2 linked regions of the Variovorax paradoxus genome follow. Each later gene encodes a partner of the first gene's protein in a complex. Links are inferred from orthologs where the notes say so. Each region holds a gene or a part of one and is shown on either strand. Other genes may lie near its edges.

Region 1 (5,622 bases):
ATCACTGGGATCGCAAGCACCAGGGTCGCCCCGGCTTCGCGAGCTTCGAGCTGCCTTTTACGCTCGATGCTGTGCCCGAGACGCCGTGGGGCATCTTCATTCCCCGTGCCGGCAACGTGTTCGAGGTGTCGCTCAACGACGCGTTGCTCCAGGTCTATGGCGACCTCGGCCGCGGCAACGGCGCTGACTACGCCAAGGCGCCCATCTACGTGCCGGTTCCCGGGCACCTGTTGAAGGCGGGCGACAACCATATCCGGATTCGCATCCGCGCCGACGGCGCCCGGCGGGCGGGTCTGTCGCGCGTGACCATCGGGCCGGCCACGCCGGTACGCACCGATCTATTCGAGAGTGCCTATGGCTGGCGTTTTACCGGCTCGGTGCTCCTGACCGCTTTCAGTCTCATCGTCGGGGGCATTGCACTGGCGCTGTGGCTTACGCAGGTCGATGTCGAAGCCGTGGCGGGGCATCGGCGCGAAAGCATCTATTTCTGGGCCGCGCTCGCCGAATTCTGCTGGGCCCTGCGGGTGGCCGACGGCGTGATTGCCGAACCGCCCCTTCCCTGGCCGGCCTGGGGTGTGCTCATGGCCGCCTGCTACGCCGGCTGGATGGCCTCCGCCATGATGTTCTGCTATCACCTTGCGGGTTGGGACGGCCGGCCCCGCTTGCGCTGGCTGCGCTGGCCCATGGCGGGCGTGGTGGCCGGAACCATCGGCGCCAGCTCGATGGCGCTGTTCCGTGAAGAGCCGTACTGGCTCACCGGCTGGCTCGCGGGAGAAATCGTGTTCATCACGCTGTTCGTCTCGGCCTTTGTGGTGGGGACGGTCAGGCGGCCGACCATGGAGCGCCTGCTGGTGGCGGCCGCCGCGCTGGTAACGCTGGGCTTCGGCATCAGGGACTGGCTGGTGATTCGCCTGAGCGACTCCTACGGCGAGACCACCTGGGTGCGCTATTCGTCCGTTTTCTTCGGCGTTGCACTGCTGCTGATCGTGCTCAGGCGCTTTCACGCCGCAAGCATCGAGGCGCGGGGTTCGGTTGCGGCTTTGGCCGAGCGGGTGGCGCAGCGCGAACGCGAGCTTGCATCGACCTTTGCGGCGCTGGAGCAGGTGGCGCGCGACCAGGCCCGCACCCATGAGCGCGAACGCATCCTGCGCGACATGCATGACGGCGTGGGTTCGCGCATCAGCTCGGCCATCCGGCAGCTGCAGTCGGGCCAGACCAGCCCCGAGGAGCTGCTGCGGACCCTGCAGGACTCGCTCGACCAGCTCAAGCTGTCCATCGACTCCATTCACCTGCCGCCGGGCGATGTCGGCGCCCTGCTGGCGGCGCTGCGCTACCGGCTGGAACCGCGCCTTGCGGCCGCGGGCATCAGGCTGGAGTGGGGCGTGGAAGAGGTGCCCACGGTCAGGGGGCTGGACGCGCAGGGCATGCGGCAACTGCAGTTCCTGCTCTTCGAGGCCATTTCCAACGTGCTGCAGCATGCACAGGCCAAAACGCTCCGCATCGAGGCGCAACCGGCGGCCGGCGCGGTGCAACTGCGCGTGATCGATGACGGACGGGGCTTCGACGCAGCGCGGGTGCCCCGGGCGCTGGCGGAGCAGGCCGGCGCGGTCGGCGCTCGGCTTGCGGTCGAAAGCCGAGTGGGGCGCACGGTCGTTCAACTCGAATTCGACTGACGGGCGTTGCGGGGCGCGGATAATCCAGCCCCATGTCCGCCGTGTTCAATCAGCCCTCCCTGGCGCGCCGCGTCGCGCCCATCTTCCAGGGCTTCGACGGCTTTCTGGCCTTTGCCGTGCTGTTGCTGGCATTTGCCGGGTTGCTGACCATGTATTCGTCGGGTTACGACCACGGCTCGCGCTTTGCGGATCATGGGCGCAACATGCTGCTGGCCGGCTTCATCATGTTCGTGGTGGCCCAGGTGCCGCCGCAGCGGTTGATGATGTTCGCAGTGCCGCTCTACGTGGCGGGGGTGTCGCTGCTGGTTGCCGTTGCGCTGTTCGGAATCACGAAAAAGGGCGCGACGCGCTGGATCAACGTCGGCGTGGTGATCCAGCCCAGCGAAATCCTCAAGATTGCAATGCCGCTGATGCTGGCCTGGTGGTTCCAGCGCCGGGAGGGCCAGCTGAGGCCGCTCGATTTCGTGGTGGCCACGGTGCTGCTGGCCATTCCGGTCGGGCTCATCATGAAGCAGCCCGACCTGGGCACTTCGCTGCTGGTGCTTGCCGCCGGTCTGGCGGTGATCTTTTTCGCCGGGCTGCCGTGGAAGCTCATCGTGCCGCCAGTGGTGATTGGCGCCGTGGCCATCACGCTGATCGTGGGCTTCGAGTCGCAGCTGTGCGCCGATGGCGTCGATTGGCGGGTGCTGCACGACTACCAGAAGCAGCGCGTTTGCACACTGCTCGACCCGAGCAAGGATCCGCTGGGCAAGGGGTTCCACATCATCCAGGGGATGATCGCCATCGGTTCGGGCGGCGTGGGCGGCAAGGGGTTCATGCAGGGCACGCAGACGCACCTCGAATTCATTCCCGAACGCACCACCGACTTCATCTTTGCCGCGTATTCCGAGGAATTCGGCCTCGTGGGCAACCTTGCGCTGATTGCGGCTTTCATCCTGTTGATCTTTCGCGGGCTGGCCATTGCGACCAACGCCACCACGCTGTTCTCCCGGCTCTTGGCCGGGGCGGTGACGATGATTTTCTTCACCTATGCCTTCGTCAACATGGGCATGGTGAGCGGCATCCTGCCCGTGGTGGGCGTGCCGCTGCCGTTCATCAGCTACGGCGGTACTGCCATGGTGACGCTGGGGCTGGGGCTGGGCATCTTGATGTCGATCGCCCGGGCCAGGAAGCTGTCCCAGTCGAACTAGCTTCAGCCTGTGCCGGCCAGGAAGCGCTCGGCCAGCAGCACCCAATACGCGGCTCCGAGCGCAACGTTGTCGTCGTTGAAGTCGTAGCCAGGGTTATGGACCATGCAGGCCCCGGCACTGTCCCCGTCGCCATTTCCTATCAGCAGGTAGCTGCCCGGCACCTGTTCGAGCATGAAGGCGAAGTCCTCGCTGCCAGTCAGCGGCGGGCCTTGCGGTGTCACGCATTCGGCTCCCACCAGTTCCACCGCAACCTGCCGCGCGAAATCCGTTTCGGCCGGCGTGTTGACCAGCACCGCATAGCCCTTGCGCCAGTCGATCACGGCCTTGCAGCCGAAGCTCTCGGCCTGCGCGGCAATGACGGCCTTTACGCGATTTTCGAGCAGCGCGCGCACCTCGCGGTCGAGCGCCCGCATGCTGATCTCCAGCGTCGCGCTGGCCGGAATCACGTTGTTGGCCTTGCCCGCGTGGATGGCACCCACCGTGACCACGCCCATCTGGAGCGGGTCGATATTGCGGGAGACCACGCTTTGCAGCGCCATGACGATGCTGGCTGCCGCCACCACCGGGTCGGCGGTGCGGTGCGGCATGGCGCCGTGCCCTCCCACGCCCTCGATCACCACGGTGGCGTAGTCGGAAGAAGCCATGGCGGCACCCTCGCGCAGCGAAAACCGGCCTTGCGAGAGGCCCGGCATGTTGTGCATGGCAAAGATGGCGTCGCACGGATACCTGTCGAACAGGCCGTTTTCCATCATGCGAAGCGCGCCGCCGCCGCCTTCTTCGGCAGGCTGGAAGATCAGGTTGAGCGTGCCGGAGAAACGCCCGCGCGCGGCCAGGTGGTGCGCCGCGGCCAGCAGCATTGCGGTGTGGCCGTCGTGGCCGCAGGCGTGCATCACGCCGTGATTGCAGCTGGCGTAGGGCAGGCCGGTGGCCTCGTCGATGGGCAATGCATCCATGTCGGCGCGAATGCCCAGGCGCCGCGCTCCGTCTCCGCGGACCAGACGGCCCACCACGCCGGTGCCGCCCAGCCCCTGTGCCACCTCGTAGCCCCAGGCCTGCAATTTCTCGGCGACCAGCGCGGCGGTGCGGTGTTCGCCGAAAGCCAGTTCCGGGTGGCGGTGGATGTCGCGGCGAATGCCGATGAATTCTTCGGCGTGGTGCTGCAAGTCTTCAATCAGGTTGTTCATGCAGTGGTGCCTATTGGGGTTGCAGGTGGATGGACTTTGCGATGTCGCGGTAGCGTGCGGTTTCGCTTTCGAAGAATTTCTGTGCTTCGGCCAGCGAGGTGGGGGCCGAGGCCAACTGCGTCTGTGCCGCAAGCTGCGAGCGCACGCCCGCATCGACCAGTGTGGCGCCAATTGCCTTGTGCAGGCGCTGCACGACGTCCTCCGGCGTCTTCCTGGGCACCAGGAAGCCGCTCCAGGTCTTGTAGTCGAAGTCCTTGAGTTCCTTGCTCTCGCTCATTGCGGGCACGTTCTTCAGGAGTTCGGAGCGGCGAGCGCCCAGTTGCCCGATCACCTTTAGCCGGCCTTGCTCGGCCAGCGCTCCCATCGCCGCGCTGTAGACCAGCACCGCGAAGTCGACCTGGCCCCCGCCGATGTCCTGCAGCAGCGGCGCGTTGCCCTTGTAGGGCGCATGGTTGAGCTTGATGCCCGTCTGCAGCTGTACCTTTTCGAGCAGCAGGTGGTAGAGCGAGCCGATGCCTACGCTGCCGTAGCTCAGCGGCTCGGCGGACGACTTGCGGGCCAGTGCAATGAGCTCGTCGACGCTGTTGGCCGGCAGGTCCTTGCGCGCCACGAACACCATTACCGCCTCGGCCACCGGTGCCACCAGGCGAAAGTCCTCGGCCTTGAGCTTCACGGCCGCATTCGCGAGCGGCGAAAGGATGACCTCGTTGGGCGAGCCCTGAAAGACGTAGTAGCCATCTGCCGGCGCGGAAAGCACTTTCTGCGCGGCAAGGGCGCCGCTGACGCCGCCCAGGTTCTCCACGATCACCTGCTGCCCGAGTTCGCGGCCCAGCGGTACCGTGAAGATGCGCGCCGTGGCATCGGAAGGCCCGCCCGCGGGATACGGAACCATGAGGTTGATGGGCTTGGCCGGATAAGGCTGCTGCTGCGCGAGTGCCGCGGCGCCGGTGGCCGCCAGCAAGCCGCAGGCGAGCAGGTTGCGCCTGCGGAAGAAGGACTTCGTCGTCGTCATGTGTGTCGCTTTCGTGGGTTGAGGGCGATTCGGTGAGCGCAGCAGAAGGGCGCGCCAATTCATCCTAGGGGCGCGAAAACCCCTCGTCCAATGCATTGTTCTTTGCATTAGCATGAGTTCAACTCATTCTTTTGTTCATCCGTGCCCATGACCCTGGTGCAGCTTCGGCATCTGATCTCGCTGGCCGCCACCGGCTCTTTCAGCGCTTCGGCGCAGGTCATGCACCTGACGCAGCCGGCGCTCAGCCGCAGCATTCGTGCGCTGGAAGACGAACTGGGTCTGCCCCTGTTCGACAGGGTGGGGCGCCGCAATGAACTCACGCCGTTCGGCAAGCAGGCGCTCGAGCGTGCGCGCCAACTGGTGCTCGACGCGGAAGACCTGCACGGCAGCGGCCGCCTCGTCGGCCATGCCGAGGGCGGCGAACTGCGCGTCGGCATGGGCTCGGGCCCCGGTGCCATGCTGATGACGCCGTTGCTGATGCGCATGGCCGAGCGCCACCCGAAGGTCCGCACGGTAGTGGCCCGTGGACACACCGACATGCTCCTCCAGGCGCTGCGGGCCCG
Region 2 (5,594 bases), 4.3 Mb from region 1 along the record:
CATGTTCGAGAGCCGCTTGCGCTTCATTCCGACGAACTTCGCGCTGCAGAGCCCTGCGCTGGACACGGACTACGCCGATTGCTGGGCCGGCCTCAAGGACCAATTCAAGCCATGAAGATGAACATGAAGAGCGCTTTCGCCCTTGGCCGCCGTGCGGCGGCTGTCGCACTGCTCGCAGCGCCGCTCCTGCTGGCGCACGCGGCAGACTTTCCCTCGAAACCGATCAGGTTCATCGTGCCCTACAGCCCCGGCGGCACCACCGATCTGGTGGCGCGCACGGTGGGCCAGAAGGTGTCGGAGAAACTGGGCCAGCCGGTGCTGATCGACAACCGCGCTGGCGCCGGCGGCAACATCGGAATGGATGCAGTGGCCAAGGCCGCGCCCGACGGCTACACCATCGGCTTCGGCGCCATCTCGACCAATGCGCTCAACCCGCACATCTACAAATCGATGGCCTTCGATCCGCGCACGGACTTCGCGGCGATCAGCCTGCTCGGCACCTCGACCATCGTGCTCGAAGTGCCCGCAGCATCGGCCATCAAGTCGGTGCCCGACCTGATCGCAGCCGCGAAGAAGAACCCCGGCCTGCCCTACGCCACCGCGGGCGCCGGCACCTCGATGAACCTGGCCGGCGTGATGTTCGCGCAGATGACGGGCACCGACCTCGTGCACGTCGCCTACAAGGGCAGCGGCCCGGCCATCACCGACATGCTGGGCAACAACATCGGCGTGATGTTCGACAACTTGCCGGCGTCGCTGCCGCACATCCAGGCCGGCAAGCTGCGCGCGCTGGCCGTGGCCGGCCCCGTGCGCTCGCCCTCGCTGCCCGACGTGCCGACGATGGCCGAAGCCGGGCTCAACGGCTATGCGCTCGATCCGTGGTTCGGCGTGTACGGCCCTGCGAAGCTGCCGGCACCGATCGTGAAGGCGCTGAACGAAGCCTTCGTCGAAGCGCTGGCAATGCCCAACGTGAAGGCCAAGCTGCAGCAGGCCGGTTTTTCGCCGCGCGGCTCGACGGCGCAGGAGCTGACGACGCTGACCGAAGCCGAATACAAGCGCCTTGGGGAAGTGGCCAAGAAGGCCGGCATGACCGCAGATTGAACCGAAATCACAGAAAGACATTGCATGACCATCGCACTGAACGCCACCCACGACCCGAAGCTGCGCAGCTGGGTTGCCTCGGCCAATGAAGCCGGCTGCGACTTCCCGATCCAGAACCTGCCCTTCGGCCGCTTTCGCGCGGCGGGCAGCAGCGAGGCTTTTCGCATCGGGGTTGCCATCGGCGACCAGGTGCTCGACCTGAAGGCCGCAGGCCTGGTCGACACCGACGACATGAACGCGCTGATGAACGCCAGCGTGAAGGACCGCGAGACACTTCGCGCGACAATTTCGGCGGGCCTTGCAGAGGGCAGTGGCAAGCAAGCCGCATGGTCGAAGGCGCTGATGCCGCAGGCCGCGGCCGAGCTCACCGTGCCCTGCCGCATCGGCGACTACACCGACTTCTACACCGGCATTCACCACGCCACCACCATCGGCAAGCTGTTCCGCCCCGACCAGCCGCTGATGCCCAACTACAAGTGGGTGCCCATCGGTTATCACGGCCGAGCCTCGTCGATCGTCGTGAGCGGGCAGGTCTTCAAGCGCCCGCAGGGGCAGACCAAGGCCCCCGATGCGGCAGAGCCCAGCTTCGGCCCGTCGAAGCGGCTGGACTACGAACTGGAACTGGGCTTTTTCATCGGCCGCGGCAATGCGCTCGGCGAGCCGATTGCCATCGGCGAGGCCGAAGAGCATCTGTTCGGCGTGACGCTGCTCAACGACTGGTCGGCGCGCGACCTGCAGGCCTGGGAATACCAGCCGCTCGGCCCTTTTCTCTCGAAGAACTTTGCGAGCACGCTGTCGCCGTGGATCGTGACGATGGAAGCGCTGGCGCCGTTCCGCGCCAGGTTCGAGCGGCCGGCCGGAGACCCGCAGCCGCTGCCTTACCTCGATGCGCCGTCGAACCGCGAAAGCGGCGCGCTCGACATCACGCTCGAAGTGCTGCTGCAGACCGCGAAGATGCGGGCCGCGGGTGAGGCGCCCGTGCGGCTCACGCGGGGCAACACCACCGAGGCCGCCTATTGGACCGCGGCGCAACTCGTCGCGCACCACACGGTGAACGGCTGCAACCTGCAGCCCGGCGACCTGCTGGGTTCGGGCACGCTCTCGGGCCCGAAACCCGACGAGGCCGGCTCGCTGATAGAGCTCACGCTGGGTGGCAAACAGCCGATCACGCTCCCCAACGGCGAGAAGCGCACTTTCCTTGAAGACGGCGACACGCTGGTCATCCGCGGCTACTGCGAACGCGAAGGCGCGGTGCGCATCGGCTTGGGTGAAGTTGCCGGAACCGTGATCGCCTGAGGTCCGCGTGTTGTTCCCTCCCCCTCCGGGAGAGGGAACAAGATTCAGGGCGCGGGCGCGGCAGCGGTGGCCGCCGGCCAAGCCACTTCACTCGCCACACGCGGCTTGCCGATCGGCGCACCGGCTTTGCCGATCCTGATGGCGGCCATGTCGGCCTCACTCGGGTACTGGTCCATCAACACGTAGTCGAACACTCGCCGCGCGATAGGTGCCGCGGCCCCGGCCCCCCAGCCGGCGTTCTCGACGATCACCGCCAGGGCGATCTTCGGGTTGCTGACCGGCGCAAACGCCATGAACAACGCGTGATCGCGCTGGTGCTCTTCGAGCGCGCGGGCGTTGTACTTGGTGTTTTGCGCCTGCGTCACAGCTTGCGCCGTACCCGTCTTGCCGGCCGCCTGGTAGCCCGCACCGGCAAACACACTGCGCGCAGTGCCGCTGGTGACCACGCTGGTCAGGCCTTCGCGAATCACCGCCACGTTGGCGGCGGTGTAGCCGAGGTTCTCCGCCGGCGGCTGGGGCAGCGGCGCAACCTGTCCGCTCACGGTATTGCGCGTGGCCAGCGCCAGGTGCGGCTTGTGCTTCATGCCGCCGTCGGCCACGATGGCCGTTGCCTGCGCAAGCTGCAGCATGGTGAAGGCGTTGTAGCCCTGGCCGATGCCCAGCGAAATGGTTTCGCCTGCGTACCACTTCTTCTGCTCGGGCCGCTTGTAGGCGTTGCGCTTCCACTCGGTGCTGGGCAGCACGCCGCGCACCTCGCCGCCCAGGTCGATGCCGGTGATCTGGCCGAAACCCAGCGGCTTCATGAAGTCGTGGATCAGGTCCACGCCCATCTCGTTGGCCAGCGAGTAGTAGTAGATGTTGCTCGACAGCTGGATCGAGCGCCGCATGTCGACGCCGCCGATATTGCCTTCGGGGCTGCCGAAGCGGTGGCCGCCGAAGTTGAAGTATCCCGGGTCGTTCACCACCACGCTGGCACCGCGCTTGCCGGTTTGCAGTGCGGCCAGCGCCATGAAGGGCTTGTAGGTCGAGCCGGGCGGATAGGTGCCGCGCAGCGCGCGGTTGAGCAGCGGCTTGTCGAGCGACTCGCTCAGCTCTTTCCAGCTTTCGGTGTCGATGCCCTCGACGAAAAGGTTCGGGTCGAAGGTCGGCTTGCTCACGAAGGCCAGCACCTCGCCGGTCTTGGGATCGATGGCCACCAGCGCGCCGCGGCGGTCGCCGAACATGTCTTCGACCAGCTTCTGCAGCTTGATGTCGAGCGACAGCATCACGGTATTGCCCGGCGTGGCCGGATGGCTGGCAAGCCGCCGCACCGCGCGGCCGCCGGCCGAGGTTTCCATCTGCTCGACGCCGGTCTGGCCGTGCAGCGTTTTTTCGTAGCTCTGCTCGATGCCGAGCTTGCCGATGTAGTCGGTGCCCTTGTAGTTGGCCTGGTCTTCCTCGGCCCAGTCTTCCATTGCGGTCTTCTCGCGCTGGTTGATGCGGCCGATGTAGCCGAGCACGTGCGATGCGACCTCGCCATGCGGATAGTTGCGGAACAGCCGCGCCTTGATTTCAACGCCCGGGAACCGGTAGCGCTGCGCAGCGAAACGGGCAACTTCCTCGTCGCTCAGGCGCGTGCGGATCGGAATGGAGTCGAAGCTGCGCGAGTCTTCGCGCAGCCGCTTGAAGCGGCGGCGGTCGCGCGGCGAAACCTCGAGCACCTGCGTCAGGCTGTCGATGGTCTCTTCGACGTCGCCCACCTTGGAAGGCGTGATCTCCAACGTGTAGGCTGAATAGTTGGAAGCCAGCACGATGCCGTTGCGGTCCAGGATGAGACCGCGGTTGGGCACCACCGGCACCACCGCCGTGCGATTGCTCTCGGCCTGCTCGGCCAGGTCTTCGTGCCGCACCACCTGCAGGTAGACCAGCCGCGTCCCCAGCAGCCCGAACGCGAAGAGCACCGCCATGCCGATCACGATCACGCGGCGCTTGAAGCGCGCGAGGTCGGCGGCAACATTGCGGATTTCGGTCATGGCGGCGTGAGCTTAGGCGCGTGCAGGCGGGTTGGCAAATGCGTGGGCAAGTGCGCGGACTGCAATAGGCTAGAGGGGACGGTTCTCGTCGGGTTCCGGGGTGCGGCGCTGGGGCGCCAGCAGCAGCGCCGTTGCCAGCGGCCACAGCAAGGCTTCAATGGCCGGCGAAGCCAACACCCACCAGCCCGGAAAAATGCCGCCGCCGATCATCCGCGTGGCGACTTCGATGAGCTGCGAGAGCGCAAAGAGCGGCAGCACCTGCAGCGCCTGCGACGCTACGGGGTACCAAAGCAGGCGCCGATGGATGGTGATCGCGAAGAAGCCCAGCGTGGTGTAGGACAGCGCATGCTGGCCCAGCATCGACGCCTGGTGCACATCCATGCACAGGCCGAAGACGAACGCCGCGCCAATGCCCACGCGCATGGGCTGGTGCACACCCCAGAACACGATGGCCAGCGCGAGCAGGTCGGGCATCCACGCGGCGCGGCCGATCGGGATCATGTTGATGAGCAGCGCCACCACCAGGCTCGACCACATGAAGAGCGGGCTGACGGGCAGCAGCAGCTGCTGTTGGCCGGGGCGTTTGATCATCGGGCGCGCTCCGCGGCTTTCTTGTCGGCCTTGTCTGCTTTTGCCGCCGGCTTGGGCTCGGGCTTCTTGCCGCGCGCAGGGGCGGCCGGCGCTGGCGGTGCCGCGGGCGCTCCGGTGGGCGACAGCACCAGCACGTAGCGCGCGGCAGTCACGCGGGCAAGCGGCACGCAGTAGATGCGCGCGAAGGCCGAATCGGCGCGGCGCTCGATGCGCTCGATCTTCGCAACCGGCAGGCCCGGCGGATAGACGCCGTCGACGCCGCTGGTGGAAAGCAGGTCGCCCTCTTGCAGGTCGGCATTGGCGGCCATGAAGCGCAGCTCGAGTCCGGAGCCGTGCGCCGATGCATCGCCGAAGGCGACGCTGCGCACGCCGGTGCGGGTGTTCTGCACCGGAATGGAAAGATCGCGGTCGATGACCAGCGTGACCTCGCTCGTGAAGGGCTGCACCTGCGTCACCTGGCCGAGCACCCCGTTGGCATCGATCACCGGCGAACCGGCTGCCACGCCATGCGTGAGGCCCTGGTCGATGACGATCTTGCGCGTGTACGGGTCGGCGGCGTCGTAGAGCACCTCGGCCGCGCGGCCAGGCGCTTGC

The links.
Region 2: the proteins of rodA (region 1) and mrdA are in contact, whole or in part, in a crystal structure (PDB 6PL5), measured with the Thermus thermophilus proteins. The link is inferred for Variovorax paradoxus from one-to-one orthologs. Residues at the interface, in WP_223903423.1 of Thermus thermophilus: Phe161, Val165, Phe168, Val169, Leu172, Pro198, Tyr199, Glu202, Tyr211, Arg212, Asp213, Gln220, Val221, Gln223, Ser224, Ile226, Ala227, Ile228, Gly229, Ser230, Gly266, Phe267, Val270, Leu274, Tyr277, Gly278, Leu281, Phe285, Leu289, Arg297; in WP_223903432.1 of Thermus thermophilus: Arg4, Ile5, His6, Leu8, Ala9, Phe12, Ala15, Leu16, Leu19, Gly20, Arg22, Ala23, Trp24, Leu26, Gln27, Val28, Tyr31, Tyr34, Leu36, Leu43, Thr45, Asp47, Lys156, Gln157, Gly158, Ser160, Val184, Leu201, Glu202.

What each region holds. Positions count from the first base shown.
Region 1 is NZ_CP123990.1:4,775,705-4,781,326, forward strand. Bases 837-3,784 are described here. They hold rodA (rod shape-determining protein RodA), read left to right. Parts: upstream 837-1,705; coding sequence 1,706-2,863; downstream 2,864-3,784. Other genes in these bases: QHG62_RS22960 (sensor histidine kinase), read left to right, coding at 837-1,673; QHG62_RS22970 (M20 aminoacylase family protein), read right to left, coding at 2,866-3,784. Outside these bases: more of QHG62_RS22960, read left to right, coding at 1-836; more of QHG62_RS22970, read right to left, coding at 3,785-4,047; QHG62_RS22975 (tripartite tricarboxylate transporter substrate binding protein), read right to left, coding at 4,058-5,059; QHG62_RS22980 (LysR family transcriptional regulator), read left to right, coding at 5,207-5,622. UniProt on the Escherichia coli protein: Peptidoglycan polymerase that is essential for cell wall elongation. Also required for the maintenance of the rod cell shape. Functions probably in conjunction with the penicillin-binding protein 2 (mrdA).
Region 2 is NZ_CP123990.1:478,148-483,741, reverse strand. The notes cover bases 1,926-4,845. They hold mrdA (penicillin-binding protein 2), read right to left. Parts: upstream 4,410-4,845; coding sequence 2,442-4,409; downstream 1,926-2,441. Other genes in these bases: mreD (rod shape-determining protein MreD), read right to left, coding at 4,479-4,845; fahA (fumarylacetoacetase), read left to right, coding at 1,926-2,397. Also shown: hmgA (homogentisate 1,2-dioxygenase), read left to right, coding at 1-115; QHG62_RS02250 (Bug family tripartite tricarboxylate transporter substrate binding protein), read left to right, coding at 124-1,101; more of fahA, read left to right, coding at 1,126-1,925; more of mreD, read right to left, coding at 4,846-5,000; rod shape-determining protein MreC, read right to left, coding at 4,997-5,594. UniProt on the Escherichia coli protein: Catalyzes cross-linking of the peptidoglycan cell wall. Responsible for the determination of the rod shape of the cell. Is probably required for lateral peptidoglycan synthesis and maintenance of the correct diameter during lateral and centripetal growth.